DNA from 4 places in the Nostoc sphaeroides genome. Region 2 is predicted to be linked to each of the others. Evidence: predicted binding sites of a transcription regulator. Region 2 holds the regulator's gene; each other region holds the start of a gene.
The links. Region 2 encodes NtcA, which controls nitrogen genes in cyanobacteria. Its sites were predicted from a motif close to TNTGTANNNNNNNNTACANA; they were not measured.
Positions count from the first base shown of each region.

Region 1: a site for NtcA is predicted at 1,699-1,718, ahead of rpe (ribulose-phosphate 3-epimerase). Genes of this name have one in related genera too.
Region 3: a site for NtcA is predicted at 2,124-2,143, ahead of D1367_RS18925 (Glu/Leu/Phe/Val family dehydrogenase). Genes of this name have one in related genera too.
Region 4: a site for NtcA is predicted at 1,400-1,419, ahead of glnA (type I glutamate--ammonia ligase). Genes of this name have one in related genera too.

Region 1 is NZ_CP031941.1:2,475,133-2,478,299, reverse strand. It holds gene D1367_RS11120 (HetP family heterocyst commitment protein) at 1-53, shown strand, start outside; gene rpe (ribulose-phosphate 3-epimerase) at 965-1,672, opposite strand; gene D1367_RS11105 (S8 family serine peptidase) at 1,902-3,167, shown strand, end outside.
Region 2 is NZ_CP031941.1:3,318,648-3,321,814, reverse strand. It holds gene hisB (imidazoleglycerol-phosphate dehydratase HisB) at 1-48, opposite strand, end outside; gene fabI (enoyl-ACP reductase FabI) at 151-927, opposite strand; gene ntcA (global nitrogen regulator NtcA) at 1,309-1,980, shown strand; gene D1367_RS14635 (DUF3084 domain-containing protein) at 2,149-3,167, shown strand, end outside.
Region 3 is NZ_CP031941.1:4,252,089-4,255,255, reverse strand. It holds gene D1367_RS18925 (Glu/Leu/Phe/Val family dehydrogenase) at 752-2,041, opposite strand; gene D1367_RS18920 (beta-ketoacyl-ACP synthase) at 2,481-3,167, opposite strand, start outside.
Region 4 is NZ_CP031941.1:72,869-76,035, forward strand. It holds gene D1367_RS00410 (XisI protein) at 1-91, opposite strand, end outside; gene D1367_RS00415 (element excision factor XisH family protein) at 146-499, opposite strand; gene apcB (allophycocyanin subunit beta) at 674-1,183, opposite strand; gene glnA (type I glutamate--ammonia ligase) at 1,542-2,966, shown strand; gene gifA (glutamine synthetase inactivation factor IF7A) at 3,090-3,167, opposite strand, start outside.

The sequences.
Region 1 (3,167 bases), 840 kb from region 2:
TAAAACCAGAAGGCAGCCAAGATATTTCCTTGAAACGCTGTGGAGTCAATTAAAAAAAATTTGGAATCCAGAGATTCTGCCCTAGAGTTGATTGAGTGTCTGAGAGCCTACTATGCTAATTTAAAATTCTTAGCATGGTAGGTTTTCTATAGCAGTGATTAATTTGATATTTTTCTTAAAAATCTGCCAAAATGGCAAATATATACTGATGATATTGGTAAACTAATAACAACTACAACTTCAACCAAAATAGAGGTGATTAGCGGCAAGCAAGTTAATTTTAATAAATAAAATCAATGATTAGTTCTGACTATGAAATAAATCAAACTGATTACAAAACTAGTCAGCATTTCATGGAGTAAATAACTCCTAAGTAGGTCGGCGAGAAAAACCAAACTATGTAACGAAAAGTAAAATATCTGTATTTGGCTCGTAGTTGCGCTTTAGCGCTAAACCGCAACTACAAACCAGTGATGATTATTTGCGCCGACTTACTTATACCAAGACCAACGATAGAACCGTTGCTGCTGGTGGTTCTTTTTCTGAGGAAGTCTCAGCAAAGAGAATTTGGGGAGGTGGATTCCCCCAATCCAAATTTTACACAGCTTTCATCGACTGCAGACGATGTGAGTAATGCTTATAAAACTTTCTATCCTGTGGTTGGTGTTGCTTTAGTTAAATAAAGCAAACGCTTAACACCAATAACAGGAACGGAAACAGAAAAGTGACGGTAAAATCGTTGTCGTGGCTAGTAGAACTAGTAGGTCATACGCTTCTCTTTCGACTATTGTAATCCTATTCCTCCCAACCTGGATTATCTCTGCTTTCTAAATTTTCAATTTATATAGCAACTACTGGAAGTTCAAAACTTGAATAGCTTCCAGTTTTTTTATGTGTAAATAAAAATAGGGTAGACAATTTGCCCACCCTACTTTTTGTAGAGAATAATTAATCCAAAAATGAATTAAACCTTAGCTAATTCTGGCGTAGGACGCTTGCTATTGCGAATTGATGTAATAGCCTCAGCATAATCCTTAGCGTTAAATACAGCTGAACCGGCGACAATTGCATTAGCTCCCGCTTCCAAAACTTGCCAGGTATTATTTGCCTTGAGTCCTCCATCCACTTCAATCCAAGGGTCAAGACCGCGTTCATCACACATTTGACGCAGCTTGCGGATTTTGGGTAATACACCAGGGATAAAGCTTTGACCACCAAAACCAGGGTTGACGCTCATAATCAGTACTAAATCGCACAAATCTAGAACGTATTCAATTAGCTCTAGAGGGCTACCAGGATTAAGTACAACTCCAGCTTTCTTACCAAGCTCTTTAATTTGCCCCAAGGTGCGGTGCAGGTGTGGGGAAGCATTATGCTCGCAGTGTACAGAGATAATATCGGCACCCGCCTTAGCAAATCCTTCTACATATTTTTCTGGCTCCACAATCATCAAGTGGACATCCAGGGTCTTGGTGGTAACCGGACGAATCGCCTCCACAATCAGAGGGCCTATTGTAATATTAGGTACAAAACGACCGTCCATGACATCAACATGAATCCAATCCGCTCCAGCCGCGTCTACGGCGCGAATTTCATCACCCAGACGACTAAAATCGGCTGATAGGATAGATGGAGAAATGACAATGGGTTTTTGAGATAGGTTTTGGGTCATGGCTAGTGGATTTTTAAGCGTCCTCGTCTGTAAGCATTGTAACAAAACATTGAGCAAGACTCATAATTTTGATCCCGGATTTTTTGGGAGTGGGGAGATGAGGGAGAATAATAACTCCTAACTCCTAACTCCTAACTCCTAACTCCTAACTCCTAACTCCTAACTCCTAACTCCTAACTCCTAACTCCTAACTCCTAACTCCTAACTCCTAACTCTTGACTAATAACAAATGACTAAAAAACTAACCTGGATAATTTGGGGATTAAGTGCTTCTTGTTTGAGTGCGCCGGTAATTGCTTCGGCTTTAGAATCTGCTATAGGAACTAATGGTATTGATGCTCTGAGGCTACACCGAGCTCCTTATAATTTAATCGGTCGCAAGGTTGCTATTGGTCAGGTGGAAATTGGCCGGCCTGGAATGTTTGGGTGGGATAAGGCGGTGTCTAAAAATCGCGCTATATCTTTAGCGGCGGTGTTCTTACGCAATGGGCCAGCTAAATCAAATAGCGGTGTTGACCCCCACGCTTACAATGTCGCTGGGATGATGGTGAGTCAAGACAAAGCTTTGCCGGGGGTTGCTCCGGGAGCGCGACTGTATTCGTCTGCGGTGGGTTCCACTAAAAATATGGGTCAGCCAGAAGAGTGCTTATCAGCCCAGCACATAGCGTTACAAAATGGTGGCGATGTGCGGGCCATTAACTTTAGTTTTGGTGAACCTCTGACGCGCGATCCTAGACCAGAAGCTACTTTAGACGGCAATGCTTTACTAACTTTATGTGTTGACTGGTCTAGTCGCGTTCATGATGTTTTGTATGCGATCGCAGGCAACCAGGGTAAGGGGGGTATTCCCATCCCTACAGATAATTTTAACGGAATGAACGTGGCTTTTTCATCCCACCGTGGGAAAGTTTTTAATAAAGTAGACGTGGCTAATCTGGCGGGCGCTAACCAAGGAGTGAGTGGAAGGCTAGCTGGAAGGGAATTTAATCTTGATGGGCGTCCTGCTATCAGTTTAGTTGCTCCTGGGAATAATATTCCCTTGCTCAATCCAGATGGCAAAGTGAATAAGGTTACAGGTACTAGTTTTGCAGCGCCTCAAGTTACGGCTAGTGTTGCTCTGTTGCAAGAATTTGCTGACCGACAGATACGGACAAAACAACCGCACTGGAGCATTGATGCTCGCCATTATCAAGTAATGAAAGCTGTATTGCTGAATTCAGCAGACAAAATCCAAGATAGCGGTGATGGCTTGCTGTTGGGAATGAGCCGGACATTAATTGATAAAAAAAATCAAAGCTGGCTGGATTCTGATGCTTATAAAGATCCAAAAATTCCCTTGGATGCTCAAATGGGAGCGGGTCATTTAAATGTATTTCGCGCTTATCAGCAATTTAGTAGCGGTCAATGGCAGCCATCAACGGCTGTACCTGCCATTGGTTGGGATTATCGCACAGTTAATGCTGGAGCGTCTGTTGACTATATATTAGCAAAACCG
Region 2 (3,167 bases):
AGTTGACTGGTCGTAGTTTGAATTAACTTGGCGATTGGTTGTTTGCATGGAGAGTGGAAAGAGTTAAAAGTTAGGAGTTAGGAGTTATGAGTTATGAGTTATAAATTTTTAACTCTTAACTCCTCACTCCTAACTCATAACTTTATCGCGTCACATTCCCATAATTTCATATCCTGCATCTACATATAGAATTTGTCCGGTAATACCGCTAGACAAATCACTACATAAGAAAGCGGCAGCGTTACCCACTTCTAGCTGAGTTACGGTGCGTCGTAGGGGAGCTACTTCTTCTACATGATGAATCATATCCAAAATTCCACCCACTGCTGAAGATGCCAAGGTGCGGATGGGGCCTGCGGAGATGGCATTGACGCGGATATTTTGTGGCCCTAGTTCAGCAGCCAAGTAACGTACACTCATTTCTAAGCCAGCTTTGGCAATTCCCATGACATTATAGTTAGGGATTGCCCTAACACCGCCTAAATATGTGAGGGTGACGATACTACCTCCCTCTGTCATCAAAGGTTTAGCTGCACCACTTAACTGCACCAGCGAGTAGGTACTGATTTCTAAGGCGGTGTTGAAGCCAGAACGAGAGGTTTGACTAAAATCTCCAGTCAAATCGTCTTTGCTGGCAAAGGCCAGACAATGGATGAGGATGTCTAGCTTCCCCCACTTTTCGCGGATTGTCTCAAAGGTAGATTTAATCTGGTCTTCATCTTGGACATTACAGGGAAGAAATAAACTGGGGTTGAGAGGTTCTACCAATTCCGCAACTTTTTTCTCCATCTTGCCGCGTTCATCGGGCAGGTAGGTAATACCCAGGTTTGCACCGGCTTTATGCAGCTGTTGGGCGATGCCCCAGGCGATCGAGCGGTTATTGGCAATACCTGTAACAAGAGCATTTTTTCCAGTCAGATTTAGCATATAAATTGTTAATGCGATCGATCATCTAGGAGCATACTAGAATCTGAGGCACGTTTTGTCTTTGTTTTATACAGGATTTGCAAAAATGAATATTGGTAAGAGTGTTTGCTATGACAAAAATCTTGATTTTTCCTAAAGATATTTCCAAAATAACTTTATTTGTTCTTTAAAAAACCCTTTCTAATACTGCTATTGGAAGTACTTATCAACAATTTGTAGCTGAAAGGATCAACAATTATGTATCATTATAAACAAAGAGTTATGAAGAGATTAGTTTGAGTATAGGAAAGTACAGAAAGGTTGACGGTGCTTTATTCATTTTTCGGGTGTATTCTTAGGTAATCAGTTTTTGTTTTTCCGGCATTGGGTAGGGGAAGGGAGATGATCGTGACACAAGATAAAGCCCTAGCAAATGTATTTCGTCAGATGGCGACCGGGGCGTTTCCGCCAGTTGTGGAAACGTTTGAACGCAATAAAACGATCTTTTTTCCTGGCGATCCTGCCGAACGAGTTTATTTTCTTTTGAAAGGTGCTGTTAAACTTTCCAGGGTGTATGAGGCAGGAGAGGAAATAACGGTAGCGCTATTGCGGGAAAATAGTGTTTTTGGTGTATTGTCATTGCTGACAGGAAATAAGTCGGATAGATTTTACCATGCAGTTGCATTTACGCCTGCGGAATTACTGTCAGCACCAATTGAACAAGTGGAGCAAGCGCTCAAGGAAAATCCAGAATTATCAATGTTAATGCTGCGAGGTCTGTCTTCGCGCATTTTACAAACGGAGATGATGATTGAAACTCTCGCTCACCGAGATATGGGTTCTAGGTTGGTAAGTTTTTTGCTAATTCTTTGTCGGGATTTTGGAGTTCCTTGTGCAGATGGGATCACAATTGATCTGAAGTTATCTCATCAAGCGATCGCAGAGGCAATTGGTTCAACTCGTGTTACTGTTACTAGGCTACTAGGGGATTTGCGTGAGAAAAAGATGATTTCTATCCACAAAAAGAAGATTACTGTGCATAAACCTGTTACCTTAAGTAGGCAATTCACATAAAATCAATTGGAGAAAGGGGAATCGGCGCGTGTTCTATTTTAAAAAATGACACTAATAGCTAGAGGTAAATCTAAAATTGAGTAATTTCAGCTATTGCCCATTTCCACTTCTTTCCAGACAATGCTTAAAAGTAGTAGGCTGTATCTGGAAGGATTTCGGTAGCTAAAGATGACCACCGGATACATCCTCATCGCAGCAATTTTGATTCTGGGAGGCGTAATTGCAACCGTGGGCGATCGCATCGGCACACGAGTTGGCAAAGCCCGCCTCTCACTTTTTAACCTTCGTCCGAAAAATACTGCTGTACTGGTAACTATTTTTACGGGCGGTTTGATTTCCGCATCAACTTTAGGAATTTTATTCGCTGCCGACGAAGGCTTGCGAAAGGGAGTCTTTGAATTAGAAGATATTCAAACAGACCTCAGACAGAAGCGGGAACAGCTAAAAACCGCAGAAACTCAGAAAAGTCAGGTAGAGAGCGAGCTAAATCAAGCAAGAATTGCCCAAGCAAAAGCACAACAAGACTTGCAGGTAATTAATCAATATTTGCAGGCGGCGAATGCCAAACAACGCCAAACACAAGCTCAGTTGAACCGCACCATTAGTCAACAAGCTCAAACTCAAACTCAACTCCAACGCACTCAAAGTCAGCTAGAACAGGTTGTACCTCAGTACCAAAAAGCTATAGCTGAATTGCAAAGCGTTTACAATCAGAGAAAGGAGCTACAAGCGGCAGTTGAACTACTGAAGACAGAACGTCAACGACTATACGCTGAAGCTAAAAAAGCTATTGACGAAGCCAAAACAGCGATTGAAAAACGCGATCGCGAACTTGCTAATCGCCAAGAAGCCATAGAAGTGCGCGATCAAAAAATCTCCCAACTCGATCAATTGATTCAAAAGCGTAATGTAGAAGTTGCAGCGCGAGAGCAAGTAATTGCCACACGGGAATCGCGCCTCAAAGAATTGGAAGCACAACAGGAGCAACTAGAGATAAAAGTTGCCAGGTTGGAAAAATATTATCAGTCTTACCGCGACCTGCGTCTGGGTAAGCTGGCTTTAGTTCGCGGTCAAGTTCTATCTGCTGCTGTAATTCGTGTTAACCAACCTGCTGCCGCTCGTCAGGCAGTGATACAACTTTTACAAGAAGCTAATCGCAACGCTAACCTCGAATTAAGTGAACCTGG
Region 3 (3,167 bases), 930 kb from region 2:
CTAATACTAATTCTTGGTGAAGTTGCACAAAATCAACCTTAGTGAGATAAAGAATGTACTAAGTGGATGATTGTTGGATAACAGACACTTAGTACTAGTCATTTTGTAGCGATCGCTTAATAAAAATACTCGCTATTAATAATATTAGGACTTACGCAAAAACCCTCTAAAACTCTCATTTCTCCGTGACCTCTGCGCCCTCTGTGGTTCGTTTTCCGTTACCCGTGCGTAAGTCCTAAATATATAAGGCAATACAGTTCAGTTAAGCATTTATTTATTCTCTCAGTGTCCTCTGCGCCTCTGTGGTTCGTTAAAAAACTTGACTCTGCCAAAAGGTTTTAGCCTTAACTGAACAGTATTGTGTTATCCAAGTCAATTTTTTAACGAACCGCCAAGACGCAGAGGACGCAGAGAGAAGAAAGAGAAGGAAAAAATTGCTTAACTGAACTGTATTGATATATAAGGCCACAATATTATATAGCAATACAGTTCAGATAAGACCAAAACACTTGTAGAGACGGCGATTTATCGCGTCTTATAGAGACGGCGATTTAGTAGAAATAGCGCTTAACTGAACGGTATTGTATTATATAGCGGTTCCCATTCAGATGCGGTACAACATTATATCGCAAGGTGTAAGGGCACGGCAGTGCCGTGCCCCTACGGGTGTACCTCACGTAAACGAGAACCGCTATATTTTTGTGCCCCTACATATTTATTCAATTAAAAACCTGCTATGTATGCCTAAATCCTAAGGATAAAGACCTCTATCAGTCAGCGCCTGAGCCACTCTACCAACCCCCAATGTGTAAGCTGCTAACCTTAAAGAAATTTGCCGTACCTCCGACTGGTGAATCACCTTGCGGTAGGCTTGCACCATCAAATGCTCCATTTCGCGGTTGACGCGCTCCTCATCCCAAAATACGTAGGAAAGACCCTGTACCCATTCCAAATAACTGACTACCACACCGCCAGCATTGGCCAAAATATCTGGTAACACTGTCACACCCCGCGCCTCTAATGCCAAGTTAGCCTCAAGAGTAACCGGGCCGTTAGCTGCTTCTGCGACAATTCGCGCCTGTACCTGATTCACGTTTTCTTCAGTGATTTGGTTCTCCAAAGCTGCTGGTATTAAGACATCACAGGGTAAAGTTAATAAATCTGCATTACTAATTGGTACAGATTGCGGGAAACCCACAATACTCTTGCGATTTTCAGCAGCGTAGACTTTCAACTTGGGAATATCAAGACCAACTTCGGAAAATATTCCCCCAGCACCAGTTGAAACAGCAATGATTTTCGCGCCTGCTTCATATAGTAACTCTGCTGCGGCACCGCCAACGTTACCGAAACCCTGAATAGCTACTCGCACTCCTGCCAAGGATTTACCTTGATCTGCTAGCGCCTCACGGACAATAATCATCGTGCCACGTCCGGTTGCCATTTCTCGCCCCAGCGAACCACCAATAGAAAGCGGCTTCCCAGTTACAACCCCTGGTACAGCATGACCAACATTTACAGAGTAAGTGTCCATCATCCAAGCCATCTCACGGGCAGAAGTACCCATATCTGGGGCAGGAATATCTACGGAAGGCCCAATATCTTTAATCAACTCGCTGATATAACGGCGGCTGATTCGCTCTAATTCGCCAACACTGTAGCGTTTGGGATCTATAGCAATGCCACCCTTACCACCACCGTAAGGAATACCTAATAAAGCACATTTCCAGGTCATCAGCATTGCTAGAGCGGATACTTCGCGCAATGTCACAGCCGGATGGAAACGAATTCCCCCTTTGTATGGGCCTAAGACATCAGAGTGCTGTACGCGATGTCCAGCAAGAACCTGTATTTCCCCATCATCTAGCTTCACGGGAATCGAAACCGTAACAACCTTACGCGGATGGCTGAGAATTTCCAGCAAACCCTGATTTAAATTTAACTCTTTAGCTGCCGCTTCTAAGTAGCTACAGGCTTGATCAAATGGGCATATATGCGCTGGAGAAGCAGGTTCTGACAGCAACGAGGATTTTGAAATCATAAATTTTCTCCTAATCACGGTATCTTTACGAACCGGATATCATCTGTAACTAGCTTATCCTTTCTTTGGGGATAATAGGAATATTGTAGTTATTGTTACAGTTTTATTTTTTATATTCTGGTATGGAAAATTATTCAAAAATCACTGTTTGTAGGGGAGTACAGATGTGTATTGGTGTCAACTTAAGCTAAAAGCCTTTTCAAATCTCGTTTCCAGCCAGAGTCGGGAAATGCTCTTCAATTGCGGCTCTGCCGCCTCCCTTTCTGGCGGCAGAGCCACCAGGACGGCATTCCCAGTCTGAGACTGGGAACGAGACAACCAGACAAGTAAGACAATATCTAAAAGCTGGTTCTAGGCTTGCTTTGACGTTAAGTTGACATCAATGACAGCTGTGCGCCCCTTAATCAAAATTTATATATTATGATAAACCCACTAGTTTCTACCTTGCTAACGCGATCGCGGCATTCTGTCCCCCAAAACCAAAACTGCAACATAATACCTGGCGAATTTTACTTAGACGTGCAGATGTAACGATATTTAAATCAAACTCTGGCTGCTGCAATCCTACACAAGGTGGTAATATTTGATGCTTTAATGCCATGAGAGAAAAAGCTACACCTAAAGCTCCAGATGCCCCTAGTGTATGGCCTGTGCTTCCTTTGGTGGAACTAACTGCCACCCCTTGAGGAAACAAACCCTGGATTACCATGCTCTCCATTTGGTCATTTAGCTGGGTAGCTGTGCCATGAGCATGAATATAATCAATATCGCCTGGTGAGAGACAACTACGTTCTAGACATTGTTTGATAGCAGCGATCGCACTTTTCCCTTCAGGTTCTGGTGAGTTACCATGATATGCGTCGTTAGTCAAGCTAAAACCGAGAATTTCACCATACACTTTTGCTTGACGCTGTTTTGCTAACTCTGCTGATTCTAAGACAAACACAGCTGCGCCTTCGCCCAACACTAAGCCTTCCCGGTGCAAATCAAAGGGATAAGCCCCAGTTTTCGCCAAAGCACCCATCTGCTGAAACCCAGCTAAAGTTAGGGGTGTAATCGGCGCTTCCACTGCGCCAGCGATCGCTTGTTGACATTGCCCAGTTTGGATAAGCAAAGCTGCTTGAGC
Region 4 (3,167 bases), 3.2 Mb from region 2:
CTGTCTCTATTTGACCGTTAGCAGGCTTGTGACTAGCATAATCAAATATCAACTGACGAATAATTTCACGATACCGAGCTAGTTTATCCATCTGATAATCCTTTCTAGTTGCTCCTCAAAGACAATTAGGTTTATTCCTATGCTATTAAGAATTAGGCTGACCAAAGCGTTCGGAAAATATACCTTCATAGACTCGCTTGGGAACTGCTAAATAAAGTTGGCGTTTTGGTTGTAGTTCTTTTAGCACACTGCGATAAGCTTCATACTTTCCTACAGCTTCCTGGAGATCACTTACAGGAGAAGGACTGAGAAAATTTTTGATTTCAACAGCTATTTTTTGATTATCTCTCTCAGCAGCAATGGTAACTCTTTCTGCTCCAATATCTACGTAAAGTTCTCTACCTCTGTATGCGAGGTATAATGGATCGTTGGTTATTGTCCAACCATCTGCTATAAGTGCTTTAATGACTGCGGCATGATAGATATCTCTGGCTGGCATTAATCGAAAGATAGCTCCAAAAACACAGCTTTAATCTAGCAAAACTATTTTACCGAGGCGCGATGTTGCAATGTGGTGGCGAAAGCTTGGATAAAGCCCTTATAAAAAAGCGATCGCTCTTTCCCAACAAAGACAAAAGTGCGATCGCTATATTTTATACTTGTTCTTGAATGACTAAATATCCTGTTCGCTCAACTCGCGTGTGATGTGATCAAATGGTTCATCCACAAAAGCAGTATTAACTACACCTGCTGCTGCTACTTGTTCCTTAATCAGATCCTTGAGAATTTGGATACCGCGAACCGTAGGCCCAATAGGCACTCCTAAAGAATTGTAAGTTTCCCGTAGCCCTTGTAGCACACGCTCATCCAATACATTCGTATTCCCCGCAACCAGCGCATAGGTGGCGTAGCGCAAATAGTAGTCCATATCCCGCAGACAAGCTGCATAACGACGAGTTGTATAAGCATTTCCACCGGGGCGAATCAATTCTGGCAGTTCTTCAAATAACTTTAAACCAGCTTGCTTGACAAGTGCAGCTGCATTAGAGTTGATCGCCGCCGCCGCTTGGACTCGGACTGTACCACTGTCAAAGTAAGACTTCAGGCTATCGATCGCATTCCGGTCAAAATACCGACCAGCTAAGTCATAATTCTTAATTAAACTTGTTACCGCATCGCGCATTCTTTTTTCTCCCAATCCTTGCTATTTATGCTTTGATATTTATTTGGCTGCACTTATCCACCAGTAAACTTTTGTGCTATTTAAATATAGATTTGGCACAAAAACAATTTATCCACTATCTAAGGATTTTATGCCAAAGTTGACCCCTGATGTGATGAACTTTCCAGTTTTGTAGAGATGATCCCTGAAAGGTTAATATAACCTGTAATCCAGATATCTGTAGCACAAGCTACAAAATCTCCTAATGTCTAGTATTTAAGATATTTCTGGTGTGTCACGGCCTGATTGAGATCAGCAGGGTTAGGATGCAATGTAAGATTCTGGTTTACTTTAGGAAATTGGTAGAGAAGGAGTAACAATGACAACACCCCAAGAACTCTTGAAGAGAATTCAAGATGAAAAAATTCAACTGATTGATCTCAAATTCATCGACACAGTAGGGACTTGGCAGCACCTCACACTGTACCAAAACCAAATCGATGAGACTGCGTTCACTGATGGCGTACCTTTTGATGGTTCCAGCATCCGGGGTTGGAAAGCGATCAATGAATCTGACATGACGATGGTACTCGACCCCAACACTGCTTGGATCGACCCATTCATGGAAGTGCCAACACTAAGTATAATTTGTAGTATCAAAGAACCCCGCACGGGTGAATGGTACAATCGTTGCCCACGCGTTATTGCCCAAAAAGCAGTAGATTACCTGGTTTCTACTGGTCTTGGTGACACAGCTTTCTTTGGCCCTGAAGCTGAGTTCTTTATCTTTGACAGTGCTAGATTTGCCCAAACCGCCAACGAAGGCTACTACTTCTTAGATTCTGAAGAAGGTGCTTGGAATTCCGGTAAAGCCGGTACAGAGAACAAACCCAACTTGGGTTACAAACCACGCTTCAAAGAAGGTTACTTCCCAGTCGCACCAACGGATTCTTTTCAAGATATCCGTACAGAGATGCTGTTGGTAATGGCAGAATTAGGTGTACCCATTGAAAAGCATCACCATGAAGTAGCTACTGGTGGTCAGTGCGAACTAGGTTTCAAGTTTGGCAAGTTGATCGAAGCGGCTGACTGGTTGATGATTTACAAATATGTCATCAAGAACGTTGCCAAAAAATACGGTAAAACCGTTACCTTCATGCCAAAACCGATTTTTGGCGATAACGGTTCGGGAATGCACTGTCACCAGTCCATCTGGAGAGACGGCCAACCTCTGTTTGCAGGTGATAAGTATGCTGGTTTGAGCGACATGGCATTGTACTACATTGGTGGTCTTCTCAAACACGCACCAGCGCTGTTGGCAATTACCAACCCCAGCACAAACTCATACAAGCGCTTAGTACCTGGTTATGAAGCACCAGTGAACTTAGCTTACTCCCAAGGCAACCGTTCTGCTTCTATCCGTATTCCTTTATCTGGCACTAACCCCAAAGCCAAGCGTTTAGAATTCCGTTGTCCAGATGCTACTTCTAACCCCTACTTGGCATTTGCTGCAATGCTTTGTGCTGGTATCGATGGCATCAAGAACAAAATTCATCCTGGTGAACCCTTAGATAAGAATATCTATGAACTCTCTCCAGAAGAACTAGCAAAGGTTCCTTCAACTCCAGGTTCTTTAGAACTGGCGTTGCAAGCACTAGAAAAAGATCACGCCTTCTTGACAGAATCAGGCGTGTTCACGGAAGACTTTATCGAAAATTGGATTGACTACAAGCTAGGTAACGAAGTCAAGCAGTTGCAGCTGCGTCCTCATCCCTACGAGTTTTACCTCTATTACGATGCTTAATTAAGTACCGTATCTATCTATCTAATATATAAGTTTAGCCACCCTAGAGTAGAGGGTGGCTTTTTTTCCAGAGTTGTGAGTTGAGACATTCACTTAAAAAATCAACCTTAAAACTCTTGAAACTTAGCTCATAGAAGCATGGCTTGGCCCATAAATCATCCGAGTATTAGCATCTACCTTCCCTTGAATTGGGTTCCAGTA